One region of the Pantoea anthophila genome, then DNA from elsewhere that is predicted to be linked to it. Evidence: predicted binding sites of a transcription regulator. Region 1 holds the regulator's gene; each other region holds the start of a gene.
The links. Region 1 encodes CRP, which controls carbon source genes, mostly activating them, when cyclic AMP is high. Its sites were predicted from a motif close to ATGTGANNNNNNTCACAT; they were not measured.
Positions count from the first base shown of each region.

Region 2: the regulator CRP is predicted to act here: its motif matches at 1,308-1,325, upstream of yrbN (protein YrbN).
Region 3: the regulator CRP is predicted to act here: its motif matches at 2,134-2,151, upstream of pth (aminoacyl-tRNA hydrolase).

Region 1 is NZ_CP110473.1:425,503-429,605, forward strand. Features, by position in the region: gene OJ965_RS04505 (YccS/YhfK family putative transporter) at 1-1,956, opposite strand, end outside; gene crp (cAMP-activated global transcriptional regulator CRP) at 2,014-2,646, opposite strand; gene OJ965_RS04515 (OsmC family protein) at 2,950-3,354, shown strand; gene OJ965_RS04520 (phosphoribulokinase) at 3,944-4,103, opposite strand, start outside.
Region 2 is NZ_CP110473.1:3,472,547-3,476,649, forward strand. Features, by position in the region: gene OJ965_RS18720 (DEAD/DEAH family ATP-dependent RNA helicase) at 1-1,228, opposite strand, end outside; gene yrbN (protein YrbN) at 1,245-1,301, opposite strand; gene nlpI (lipoprotein NlpI) at 1,407-2,291, opposite strand; gene pnp (polyribonucleotide nucleotidyltransferase) at 2,421-4,103, opposite strand, start outside.
Region 3 is NZ_CP110473.1:2,272,560-2,276,662, reverse strand. Features, by position in the region: gene ychF (redox-regulated ATPase YchF) at 188-1,279, opposite strand; gene pth (aminoacyl-tRNA hydrolase) at 1,388-1,975, opposite strand; gene ychH (stress-induced protein YchH) at 2,231-2,506, shown strand; gene OJ965_RS13115 (GGDEF domain-containing protein) at 2,503-3,654, opposite strand; gene prs (ribose-phosphate diphosphokinase) at 3,868-4,103, opposite strand, start outside.

The sequences.
Region 1 (4,103 bases):
TACCACCGTTACCGGTCCTTCACTGATATTCCCTAGCTCATCCAGCAGATTAACCTGCGAACTGGCACCCTCATATTCCAGCCGCTGCTGACAGCGTTGCAGCGCGATCTCACAGGATTGCAGGTAACGTTCCGCCAGCGAGGGGGTCAGCATGGTGTGCTCACGCGCCAGAATGGTCATCGCATTGATGTGCTCGACGATAAACTGGCTGTGCGTGACCCAGAGCCGCATATCTTTCAGATACTGGGCGTTGAAACCCGGCTCCTGCATCGCCTGATTCAGCGAGTTAAACAGCGCATTGTGCGCCTGATTCACCTGCACGCGCTGATAAGCCAGCTTGCCGGGTGCCTGTTCCTCTCCCAGCAGGAGGCGCAGCGCATCCTGATAGGTTTCCAGCGCGTCATGGGCATTTTGCCGCAGTAAGCCACTCTGCCACTGCGGCCAGAGCCAGATCATGCCGCCAAAGGCGATCAGGCAGCCCATCAGCGTATCCATCAGTCGCGGCAGCAGAAACTGCGCGCCATTCAGTGAGAGGAGCTGCAGCGAGTAAACCGCAGTGACCGTAAAGCCAATCATCGACCAGCCATAAAACTGACGGGTAAAGCGATAGCTGATGAAGGTAATCGCCAGCATCACCAGCAGGACGACAGGTTCCGGCACCGCCAGACGCAGTGTGGCCGCCGCGACCACCAGGCCGGCAAAGGTGCCGAGCGCACGGTGCTGGATACGGACGCGGGTGGCGCTGTAGCCGTTCTGGCTGACGAACATGATCGTCATCAGAATCCAGTAGGGCTTAGGGATGTTGAAGAAGAGCGCCAGCGCGCTGCCCAGCATCAGCATGACCGCAAAGCGACCGGCAGTGCGCAGCGCTGAGGAGCGAAATGAGAGGTAGCTGCGCAGTGCCGGGAGCAGCGGCAGACGGCGCTGGCGGTCAGCCATCAGATCGCGCTGGTAAAGCGGCTTCTGGGTGCGCAGCACCCGCGCAATGCGGTTGAAGTGATAAAGGCAGAAGTGGCCCACCGGATTGTCGGGATGCTGACGGGCGATCTTCTCCAGCGCGCCAAGCTGTTTATCCATCGCAAAACGATCGGCTAACTGGTGGTAGAGAATGGTATCGGCCAGCACCCGCAGCCGGGCTGAGATGGTTTTGGCGTTCCAGCGGATCACCGCTTCAGCATGGCTCTGCTCAACCAGTTTCTGCACCTCTTCCGGCCGGTGCAGGCTGACCGAGATGTGCTCCTGCAGATCCAGCGCCACCTGAAAGGCGCGCGTCAGCCGTTTATGGCTATTGTCGCGGCTCGCCGACAGCATATGCATCTGCTGATAACAGGTGTTGATCAAATCGACCACTTTCTGCTGGCGAGCCAGCAGCGGCGGCAGGGCCTTCTCCGGATCGGTCAGCTGCGTCAGCAGGGTATATTTGGCATCGCAGTAGTTCGCCAGCTCGCGGTAGATCAGGCTCAGGCTTTCGCGCATCGGCTGCTCTTTCCACAGCCAGAACCAGAACCAGTTAAACACGCCATACCAGAGGGTGCCGCCGATATAGAGCAGCGGCGGCACATAGATGGGCATGCGGCCCGTCAGGCTCAGGGTAAAAATAGCGGCGATGAGGGTGCCGGAGAGCAGGCGGCCATGCAGCGGGCTGATCTCCCCGGTGACGCCCAGCAACAGGGGCATCGCAAACAGGATCAGCGGCAGCGGAACCGCATGCAGGGTAAGCCACTGGATCAGGAAGCTGCCAAGCGCAAACAGGCTGCCGCCCACAATCAGACGTTTGAAGAAGCGTTTATGCGGGGTATCGAGACCGGCAATGTTGCAGCAGGCGGGGACTAACGAGAACAGCAGACCTTTTTGCAGGTCGCCAGCCAGCCAGCCCAGCGCGACCGGCAGGCAGAGCACCAGCGTTTGCCGCAGGGCATAGTTCACTTCAGGGTGATAAATAATTCGACGCCACATCGGCTCAGCACAAACAATAACGGCGTGATGCGAACATCACGCCGTGGATGACAGGAATTAGCGGGTGCCGTAAACGACGATGGTTTTGCCGTGTGCAGAGATCAGGTTCTGATCTTCCAGCATCTTCAGAATACGGCCCACGGTTTCGCGTGAACAACCTACAATCTGGCCAATTTCCTGACGGGTAATTTTAATTTGCATGCCGTCGGGATGCGTCATGGCATCTGGCTGTTTCGCCAGGTTAAGCAGCGTCTGTGCAATGCGTCCGGTCACGTCGAGGAAAGCGAGGTTACCCACTTTTTCTGACGTCACCTGCAGGCGACGCGCCATCTGCGACGAGAGTCGCATCAGGATGTCAGGGTTCACCTGAATCAGCTGGCGGAATTTCTTGTAGGAGATCTCCGCCACTTCGCACGCGCTTTTTGCACGTACCCAGGCGCTGCGCTCCTGACCTTCTTCAAACAGGCCAAGCTCGCCGATGAAATCCCCCTGATTGAGGTAGGAAAGAATCATCTCTTTGCCTTCTTCATCTTTAATCAGAACCGCGACGGAACCTTTCACGATGTAGTAAAGCGTTTCAGCTTTTTCACCTTGGTGAATCAGCGTACTTTTGGATGGATACTTGTGAATATGGCAATGGGACAGGAACCATTCGAGTGTAGGGTCTGTTTGCGGTTTGCCGAGAACCATTCGCTATTATCCTCTGTTGTAATCGTGCCCAAAATACAGGGGGCAGTTTTCCCTGTCAGGCGGTGAAAGCTTCAAGCGTTTCCTTTTCAGGAAATTATTCGGGCCGCATCAGGCGCAGTGCGCATCATTCTTCCCGGCTTCGCCATCGGGTGACGAAAAATATTTTCAGCTCTGTTTGTAGCACAGCTTTTGCCGACTGTCTTCTGTTGTCTCGCTTCAGCTAAGGGCGGATTTCTCTGGATTGCTGTTTATCAGGCGAAAGCGTACTCTGGCGACAAAACAGCGTATTCCGGAGCAAAAATCATGCAGGCAAGAGTGAAATGGGTAGAAGGGATGACATTCCTTGGTGAGTCATCCTCCGGCCATCAGATCCTTATGGATGGCAATTCAGGGGATAAAGCGCCCAGCCCAATGGAGATGGTGCTGATGGCGGCGGGCGGATGCAGCGCGATCGACGTGGTATCAATTCTGCAAAAAGGCCGCAACGATGTGGCTGATTGTGAAGTAAAACTGACCTCAGAACGTCGTGAAGAGGCGCCGCGAATCTTTACGCACATCAACCTGCATTTTATCGTGAGTGGCAAAGCACTCCAGGATAAAGCGGTCTCACGCGCGGTGGATCTTTCTGCTGAAAAATATTGTTCGGTGGTCATCATGCTGGGGAAAGGGGTGACGATGACGCACAGCTATGAGGTGGTTGAGCTGTAATAGCCGCAGGTTTTTTTAAAGTTGCTGGCTGTCCGGTGTGAGGCCGTGCCTGGATGGGGGAATTCACTTTGAGACTGTGCCTGCGCAGAAAACCGGGTCGGATCGATTTGTGGTGGTTCGCTGTCAGGCCGTGCCTGCGCAGGAAACCGGGTCAGATCGGAAAGTCGCTTGAGCCAATCCATGGCCGCTCGGCCCGCGCGATTACGCACCTCATCCCTGAGGTGCGCCCGTAGCCGGGCCAACACGTTGCGTTGTTCAAAAACGCTCCCGGCGTTTTATCCGGGCGGCGGGACGCTTTCCTCTTCTGACCCGGTTCCCTGCATGATGAGCTTTCGTGTTGCTGTCAGATTCTTTGTATGCAGGTTTTGTTTGTAGCGGCCTTACTGAAACCGGATGCGGCTACCGGACATGAAGCGAAGGGAGCATACGCCTGTAGCAAAGCATAGCGGGCCAGGAATGGCGGTTTTGCGTCTTTACGAAAGGCGTATTCTCCCTGAAGCTTACTCAGCAGTAAGCCTTTATCCGCAGAAAAACCGGTTTTACATTTTTGCAAAAGGCATCTGCTGTCTGAGGGTTTTTTGCTGACCTCTTACTCTATCCGTTTACCTTCCATCAGCCGCTTCACCAGCGGGCCCATGATCAGCTCCATCGCCAGACCCATTTTGCCGCCGGGCACCACCAGCGTATTGATGTGGGAGATAAACGACCCCTGCAGCATCGCCAGCAGATAGGGGAAGTCGATATCCTCC
Region 2 (4,103 bases), 860 kb from region 1:
GCATCTTAGTCAGCAGAGCACGGTACTGATCCAGATCGCTGCTTTCCAGCTGCTGCTGAACTTTCGCGGCAAACTTCGCCAGACGACGCTGACCCAGCAGTTCTGCGTTTGGCAGTTCAACTTCCGGAATAGTCAGCTTCATTGTACGTTCGATGTTGCGCAGCAGACGACGCTCGCGGTTCTCGACGAACAGCAGCGCGCGGCCAGCACGACCGGCACGACCGGTACGGCCGATACGGTGAACGTAAGATTCTGCATCCATCGGGATGTCGTAGTTAACAACCAGGCTGATACGCTCAACGTCCAGGCCACGGGCCGCAACGTCAGTCGCAATCAGGATGTCGAGACGACCATCTTTCAGGCGCTCCAGCGTCTGCTCACGCAGTGCCTGGTTCATGTCACCGTTCAGCGCGGCGCTGTTGTAGCCACTGCGCTCCAGCGCTTCTGCAACTTCCAGGGTCGCGTTTTTGGTACGTACGAAGATAATCGCCGCATCAAAATCTTCCGCTTCCAGGAAGCGAACCAGTGCGTCAGTTTTACGACCGTAAGCGGTCCAGTAGCTCTGGCTGATGTCAGGACGCGTGGTCAGGCTTGACTGAATACGCACTTCCTGTGGATCTTTCATGAAGCGTTTCGTGATGCGACGAATCGCTTCTGGCATGGTGGCAGAGAACAGAGCGGTCTGATGACCTTCCGGGATCTGCGCCATGATGGTTTCAACGTCTTCGATGAAGCCCATACGCAGCATTTCGTCCGCTTCGTCCAGCACCAGGCCGCGCAGGTTAGAAAGGTCTAACGTGCCGCGTTTCAGGTGGTCCAGCAGACGGCCAGGCGTACCCACAACAACCTGTGGTCCCTGACGCAGTGCACGCAGCTGCACGTCATAACGCTGGCCGCCGTACAGGGCAACCACGTTCAGGCCACGCATGTGTTTAGAGAATTCGGTGACAGCTTCAGCAACCTGAACCGCCAGCTCGCGGGTCGGTGCCAGCACCAGGATCTGAGGTGCTTTTACAGAAGGGTCAATGTTGTTTAACAGCGGCAGAGAGAACGCCGCAGTTTTACCACTCCCGGTCTGCGCCATACCTAACACGTCACGGCCCGCCAGCAGGTGAGGAATACACTCAGCCTGGATTGGGGAAGGCTTTACGTAGCCCATGCCATTCAGTGATTCAAGGATGTCGGCGTTCAGGCCAAGGTCAGCAAAAGTGGTTTGAATATCAGTCATGTAGTACACGTGCCTCTTAGATTGCGGCGGCCAGTCTACATAACTCGTCGTGAAAACTTTCAGTCATTTTCATCAAAAAGTGTGAACCGGCTCAAATTAGAAGTTTTGACGAACAGAAAAGCCCTCATCCCTGAAGATGATGACTTTACAGGTGTTACGGGCAAATTTAGTTCGTCAGCTATTGCTGGTCAGATTCTGATAAATCGTCTTGTGCCTGGCCGAGTTGCGCCAGTTCCAACAATGCGTATCGGTGTTCAACAAAGTTATTGACGTTGTTGGCCACCGCCAGTTTGAACAACGCTTTCGCGTCGTCCTTCTCCCCCAGACTTAGGTAGTACTTACCTAAATAGAAGTTGGTTTCACTGAGATGTTCAGCGAGCGAGGTGTTATCCGTTGCGTCCGCCTTGAGACTTTCCATCAACGTTTTCTCGTTGATATCTCCAAGGTAGAACTCGACAATATTCCATCCCCATTGGTCTCTGACCGCTTTGTCATGACGCTGTTGAAGCGCGACTTTTGCCTTATCGGCATCCATCTCGCGTTCAGCCAGATAGAGCCACAGACTGCGGAAAGGATCGTTAGGATCGTCTTGATAAAACGCCAGCAGATCATCTTGCGCTAACTTGTATCGACCGCCGTAATAGAGGGCGATACCACGGTTTAAATGCGCATAGTTGTAAGTTGGATCAAGCTCAAGTACAGAATCGAACGCTTCATAGGCGGCATCAAAGTTGCCCGCCTGCGTTAAATATATGCCTAAGTAGTTAAACACTTCAGGCATATCTGGTCTTATAGACAGCGCTTGCGAAAAATCGTTCCGCGCTAATGCCCGCAGACCTAAACTATCATACAACACTCCGCGCTCATATAACAGCTGTGCGCGTTCATCATCGGTGAGAGCGCGACTGGCAAGTATTTGTTCCATGCGCGCCAGTATCACTTCCTGCTGCAGTGTGGGCTGTAACGGCACTGCAAGAACTTCGTTCTTACGCCAATTGGAGTTGCTGCATCCTGCCAGCGTTAAAGCTGTCGCAACAAAACACCAGCGCAGAAAAGGCTTCATTTCCCACTCCCGAATACAAACATTGGGATAACCATCCTGTCATCCGCCTGCTGTGCACAAGGATTCCCGCCCTCGCGATGACACAAACGCCCCTCTCTGCCAGGCAAAGAGGGGCAAATCAGCAACGACTTATTCAGCGGCAGGTGTGGTCACCGCTGCAGCTTCTTCAGCCTGCGGCTTAGATTCTGTCGCTTCTTTGATGCTCAGACGTACGCGGCCCTGGCGATCGACTTCCATCACCTTCACCGGCACTTCCTGACCCATCTGCAGATAGTCAGTCACTTTCTCAACGCGCTTATCGGCGATTTGCGAAATGTGAACCAGACCTTCTTTACCACCGCCGATGGCGACGAAGGCACCGAAGTCAACGATACGGGTCACTTTACCACTGTAAATGCGGCCCACTTCGATCTCTGCGGTAATCTCTTCGATACGACGGATCGCTTCTTTCGCTTTCAGACCATCGGTCGCAGCGATTTTCACAGTGCCGTCATCTTCGATTTCGATCGTTGTGCCGGTCTCTTCGGTCAGTGCACGGATCACTGAGCCGCCTTTACCAATCACATCTTTGATCTTGTCAGAGCTGATCTTGATGGTGTAAATGCGCGGTGCGAATTCAGAAATCTCAGTACGTGGCGTGCTGATAGCCTGTTCCATAACGCCCAGGATGTGCAGACGCGCACCCTTAGCCTGGTTCAGCGCTTCCTGCATGATTTCACGCGTGATGCCTTCGATTTTGATGTCCATCTGCAGCGCGGTGATACCTTCACGGCTACCGGCTACTTTGAAGTCCATGTCGCCCAGGTGATCTTCGTCGCCCAGGATGTCAGACAGAACCACAAACTTCTCATCTTCTTTCACCAGACCCATTGCAATACCTGCAACAGCGGCTTTGATTGGCACACCCGCGTCCATCAGCGCCAGTGAGGCACCGCAGACAGAGGCCATTGAAGAGGAGCCGTTAGATTCGGTGATTTCAGACACCACACGCACGGTGTAAGGGAAATCTTCCGCCTTTGGCATAACCGCTAACACACCGCGTTTCGCCAGACGACCGTGACCAATTTCACGACGCTTCGGCGAACCGACCATGCCGGTTTCACCGACAGAGTACGGAGGGAAGTTGTAGTGGAATAGGAAGCTGTCAGTGCGCTCGCCCATCAGCTCATCCAGGTTCTGCGCATCGCGGGTGGTACCCAGCGTTGCTGTTACCAGCGCCTGCGTCTCACCACGGGTGAACAGGGATGAACCGTGAGTACGTGGCAGCACGCCAGTACGCACGTCCAGACCACGGATCATATCCTTTTCGCGGCCATCGATACGCGGCTCGCCGTTCAGGATACGGGTACGAACAACGTTCTTTTCCAGGCTATGGACGATGTCGCTGATTTCAGCGCTATCCAGCGTCTCATCTTCAGCCAGCAGCGCTGCAATGGTTTCGTCTTTGATGACGCCAACCTGCGTGTAACGCTCCTGCTTGTCGGTGATGCGGTAAGCATCGCTGATGCGCGCTTCTGCCAGTGCAGCAACGCGTGAAATCAGTGGGGTGTTGGCGGCTTCTGGCTGCCAGTCCCAGCGTGGTTTGCCCGCTTCAGCAACCAGCGCATTGATGTTTTCAATTACCACCTGCTGCTGATCGTGGCCAAAGACCACGGCGCCCAGCATCTGCTCTTCTGACAGGATCTCAGCTTCAGATTCCACCATCAGAACGGCATTCTGCGTACCGGCAACCACCAGGTCCAGACGAGACTGTTTCAGCTCATCTGCTGTCGGGTTCAGAACGTATTGATCGTTGATGTAACCAACACGCGC
Region 3 (4,103 bases), 1.8 Mb from region 1:
GTTATTGTACTCACCTAAAATGATAATGGAAACGGATTATACTCATCTATGTACTCATTTTAGACTGCGCTTCCATGAGATCACATGAGACAATGTGGAATAAATAAATCCACGCAAGTGCGTGGATTTTAGGGGTTTTTTGAGCTTCATGAGATGTTCTGAAACCTCATGAGACAACAAAGCTTATTTAGACGTTAAACAGGAAGTTCATCACATCGCCATCTTTCACGATGTACTCTTTACCTTCTGAACGCATCTTGCCAGCTTCTTTCGCACCCTGTTCACCCTTGCAGGCGATAAAGTCATCAAATGCGATGGTCTGCGCGCGGATAAAGCCTTTTTCGAAGTCGGTGTGAATTTTACCGGCAGCCTGAGGGGCAGTTGCGCCCACCGGGATAGTCCAGGCACGCACTTCTTTCACGCCTGCGGTGAAATAGGTCTGCAGGTTCAGCAGGGCGTAACCGGCGCGGATCACGCGGTTCAGGCCCGGCTCTTCCAGTCCCAGCTCCGCCATGAACTCGTCACGCTCTTCATCTTCCAGCTCGGCGATATCAGATTCCACTGCGGCACACACCGGTACCACCACTGAACCTTCCGCTGCTGCGATAGCGCGAACCTGATCCAGATAAGGGTTGTTCTCAAAACCGTCTTCATTAACGTTAGCAATGTACATGGTCGGTTTCAGGGTCAGGAAGCTCAGATAGCGAATCGCCGCTTTCTCATCGGCATCCAGATTCAGAGAGCGCAGCATGCCCGCTTCAGAAAGGTGCGGCAGGCATTTTTCCAGCGCAGCCAGCTCGGCTTTCGCATCTTTGTCGCCGCCTTTGGCTTTCTTCTGCACGCGCTGAATCGCACGCTCACAGGTATCAAGGTCAGAAAGTGCCAGCTCGGTGTTAATCACGTCGATATCTTCCGCCGGGTTAACTTTACCCGCGACGTGGATGATGTTGTCATTTTCAAAGCAGCGCACCACGTGACCGATCGCCTCGGTTTCACGGATGTTGGTCAGGAACTGGTTACCCAGGCCTTCACCCTTAGACGCGCCTTTCACCAGACCCGCGATATCGACGAATTCCATGGTAGTCGGCACCACGCGCTGCGGCTTAACAATCTCCGAGAGCTGGTCGAGACGCAGGTCAGGCATGGGCACCACGCCCGTGTTAGGCTCAATGGTGCAGAAGGGGAAGTTAGCCGCTTCGATACCCGCTTTGGTCAGCGCGTTAAACAGAGTGGATTTACCGACGTTCGGCAGGCCCACGATACCGCATTTGAATCCCATGGTTTGATACCCTTTATAACTGGATGGACAGTGCGCCCGATGGCGAGCTGTCGGAGAAGAATTGAAAAATTCCGCGCATTATACACGGAATCGCGACGATTCGGGCGTTTAAGCAGGTTTGAAGGCGTGCAGCCGGTTCATGGCTTTAATGCGATCCTCTTTCAGCCACAGCTCAGTGCAGCGCGCCGCCTCATCTATGGCTTCATCAATCAGCTTCTGCTCGCTGACGGGCGGTTTACCCAGCACAAATCCGGTCACCTTATTGCGATCGCCGGGATGGCCGATACCGATGCGCAGGCGGTGGAAATTGTTGTTGTTGCCCAGTTTGCTGATGATGTCTTTCAGACCGTTATGGCCGCCGTGGCCGCCACCCTGCTTAAATTTCGCGACGCCGGGCGGTAAATCGAGTTCATCATGCGCCACCAGAATCTCTTCAGGCGCGATGCGATAAAAGGTCGCCATCGCCGCCACCGCTTTACCGCTAAGGTTCATAAAGGTGGTCGGCACCAGCAGGCGGACATCCTCTCCGGCTATCGCCAGACGGGCGGTGTAGCCATAAAATTTGCCTTCCTCTTTCAGAGACTGATTGTGGCGTTCCGCCAGTAAATCCAGATACCAGGCACCTGCATTATGGCGCGTGGCGGCATATTCAGCGCCAGGGTTGGCCAGTCCCACAATCAGTTTAATGCTGCTCACAATGATTATCCTGCTGTTATCGCGAAAGGGCGTTAGTTTACTTCGCGACAGGCGAGATGACAAAGCAGAAGCAGTCAAATGGTTCATCAGCGTGATTAATCATTTTCTATCGGAATCAACAGTCTGCAATCAAGACCAGGCGAAGCTTTATGGTTGATGTGTGATCCAGCCCGCATCGCGGGGCTGAGCCATTACCTAAACTTATGACACTTAACATTGTGTGCGGTTATTGGCTCTTATGGATGGAGGTGCATTATGAAACATCATCACTGCCGTGTAGCGGGTAACACGCTAATGGTACTGGGGTTAGTTACCATGGTTCTGGGTGTCGGTTTCTCTATTATGAACCAGCTGCCCGCGCTCGATCTGCCTCAGTCTCTGGCGCAGGGCGCTATCTTCAGTATCTTTATTGGTGCGCTGCTCTGGCTGGTGGGCGCCCGGGTCAGTGGCCGGGAAAAGATAGAAGATCGTTATTACTGGGTGCGTCACTATGACCAGCGCTGCCGCCGGTCACACAACTCACACCACTAAAGAATGGCAGCAGGCAGCGGATGCTGCGCGGTGCGGTTTCGGCCGCTGGCCTTGGCGTGGTAGAGCGCCGCATCCGCCTGCACCAGTAACGCTTCAAAACCCTGCTGATGATGTGTGGCCGTAGCAAAGCCAATGCTGACCGAATAGGCAATCGCATTATGTTGTGATGCACAGACCGCCAGCCGGATTGTCTCACACCACGCTTCTGTCTCCTGTGCCGTCGCCGGAATGATGGCCGCAAACTCCTCTCCGCCCAGTCGCGCAAAACGTCCCCCCGCAGGAATCAGTGCGCTCACCACCTCGCAAAAGTGGATCAGAATCTGGTCGCCCTGCTGATGCCCGTAGCGATCGTTGATGCTTTTGAAATGGTCCAGGTCAAACAGGATGGCGCTGAAGGGCCGGTTCTGGCGATGGCATCGTGCCGCAATGTTCTCTGCTTCGCTGAACAGGGCGCGGCGGTTCCAGACGCGGGTCAGCGGGTCGTGCAGGGAAGCATGTTTCAGGGTCTGCTGCATCCGTTCATTCACCATCGCCAGAATGGTGAAGGTGAGGCCAATAACAAACAGAATCGACTCCAGGATAACGTAAACCGAGAAAGCCGACCCGCCAATCGCGCCAGGCAGACCACTGGCAACGGCATTGTCCAGAAACAGCCGGGCCAGATGAAACAGCAGATGGATCCAGAGCAGCAGCTGGGCCGGCCAGAAGGTGGCTTTCAGCGTGTCACGAGCCAGCCAGACCAGCTGGATCAGGGCGGCGGTATAGGCGACGCAGGCAAGACAGAGCACCACCACCCGTTTCGGCAGGCTGTCGTAAAATGCAGGGAAACAGCAGAGCAGCGCCCAGAGCAGGGCACCCAGCAGCCAGTGGCTGCCGATGGGTTTGCCACAGAAGCGGCGAAAGGCATTCAGCAACCCGCCATAGGCCAGCATCACCAGCACGTTCCCGACGGCCACCGGCAGAAAATGGAAGCCGCTGCTGCGCAGGCTGCTTAAAAAGACCGCCACCAGCGTCAGGACCAGCGACAGCAGGGTAAAGCCCAGCACGCGATCGTACTGCGATCCGACCCAGGCAAAAATCATGATCAGGCTTAAAAAGCCCAGCACATAGAGCTCGCAAATAAACAGGGTATAGATATCGAGAGTCATGATGGCCGGGTTCTGATGAGAAATGGGCAGCAAATTACCATTTAACGGCAGCGGGCAGAAGCGGGAAACGAGGCCATTGATGAAAAGAGTGCGTGGCGTTGCAAACCGGGGCGAACGGGAAAATTTATCGCGCCAATCTCAGAAAAAGAAGAGAGTTAAGCGGGCAGGAACAGGCATAAAAAAACCGGGCACAGGGCCCGGTTTCCGCGAAGATTAATGCTCGAACATCGCCGAGATGGACTCTTCGTTACTGATGCGGCGAATGGCTTCAGCCAGCATGCCTGAGAGGGTCAGTGTGCGCACGTTCGGCAGCGCCCTGATCTCTTCAGAGAGAGGGATGGTGTCACAGACAATCACCTGATCGAGCACCGATTTACGCAGGTTTTCAACCGCGTTGCCGGAGAAGATTGGGTGGGTTGCATAAGCAAACACGCGTTTGGCACCACGCT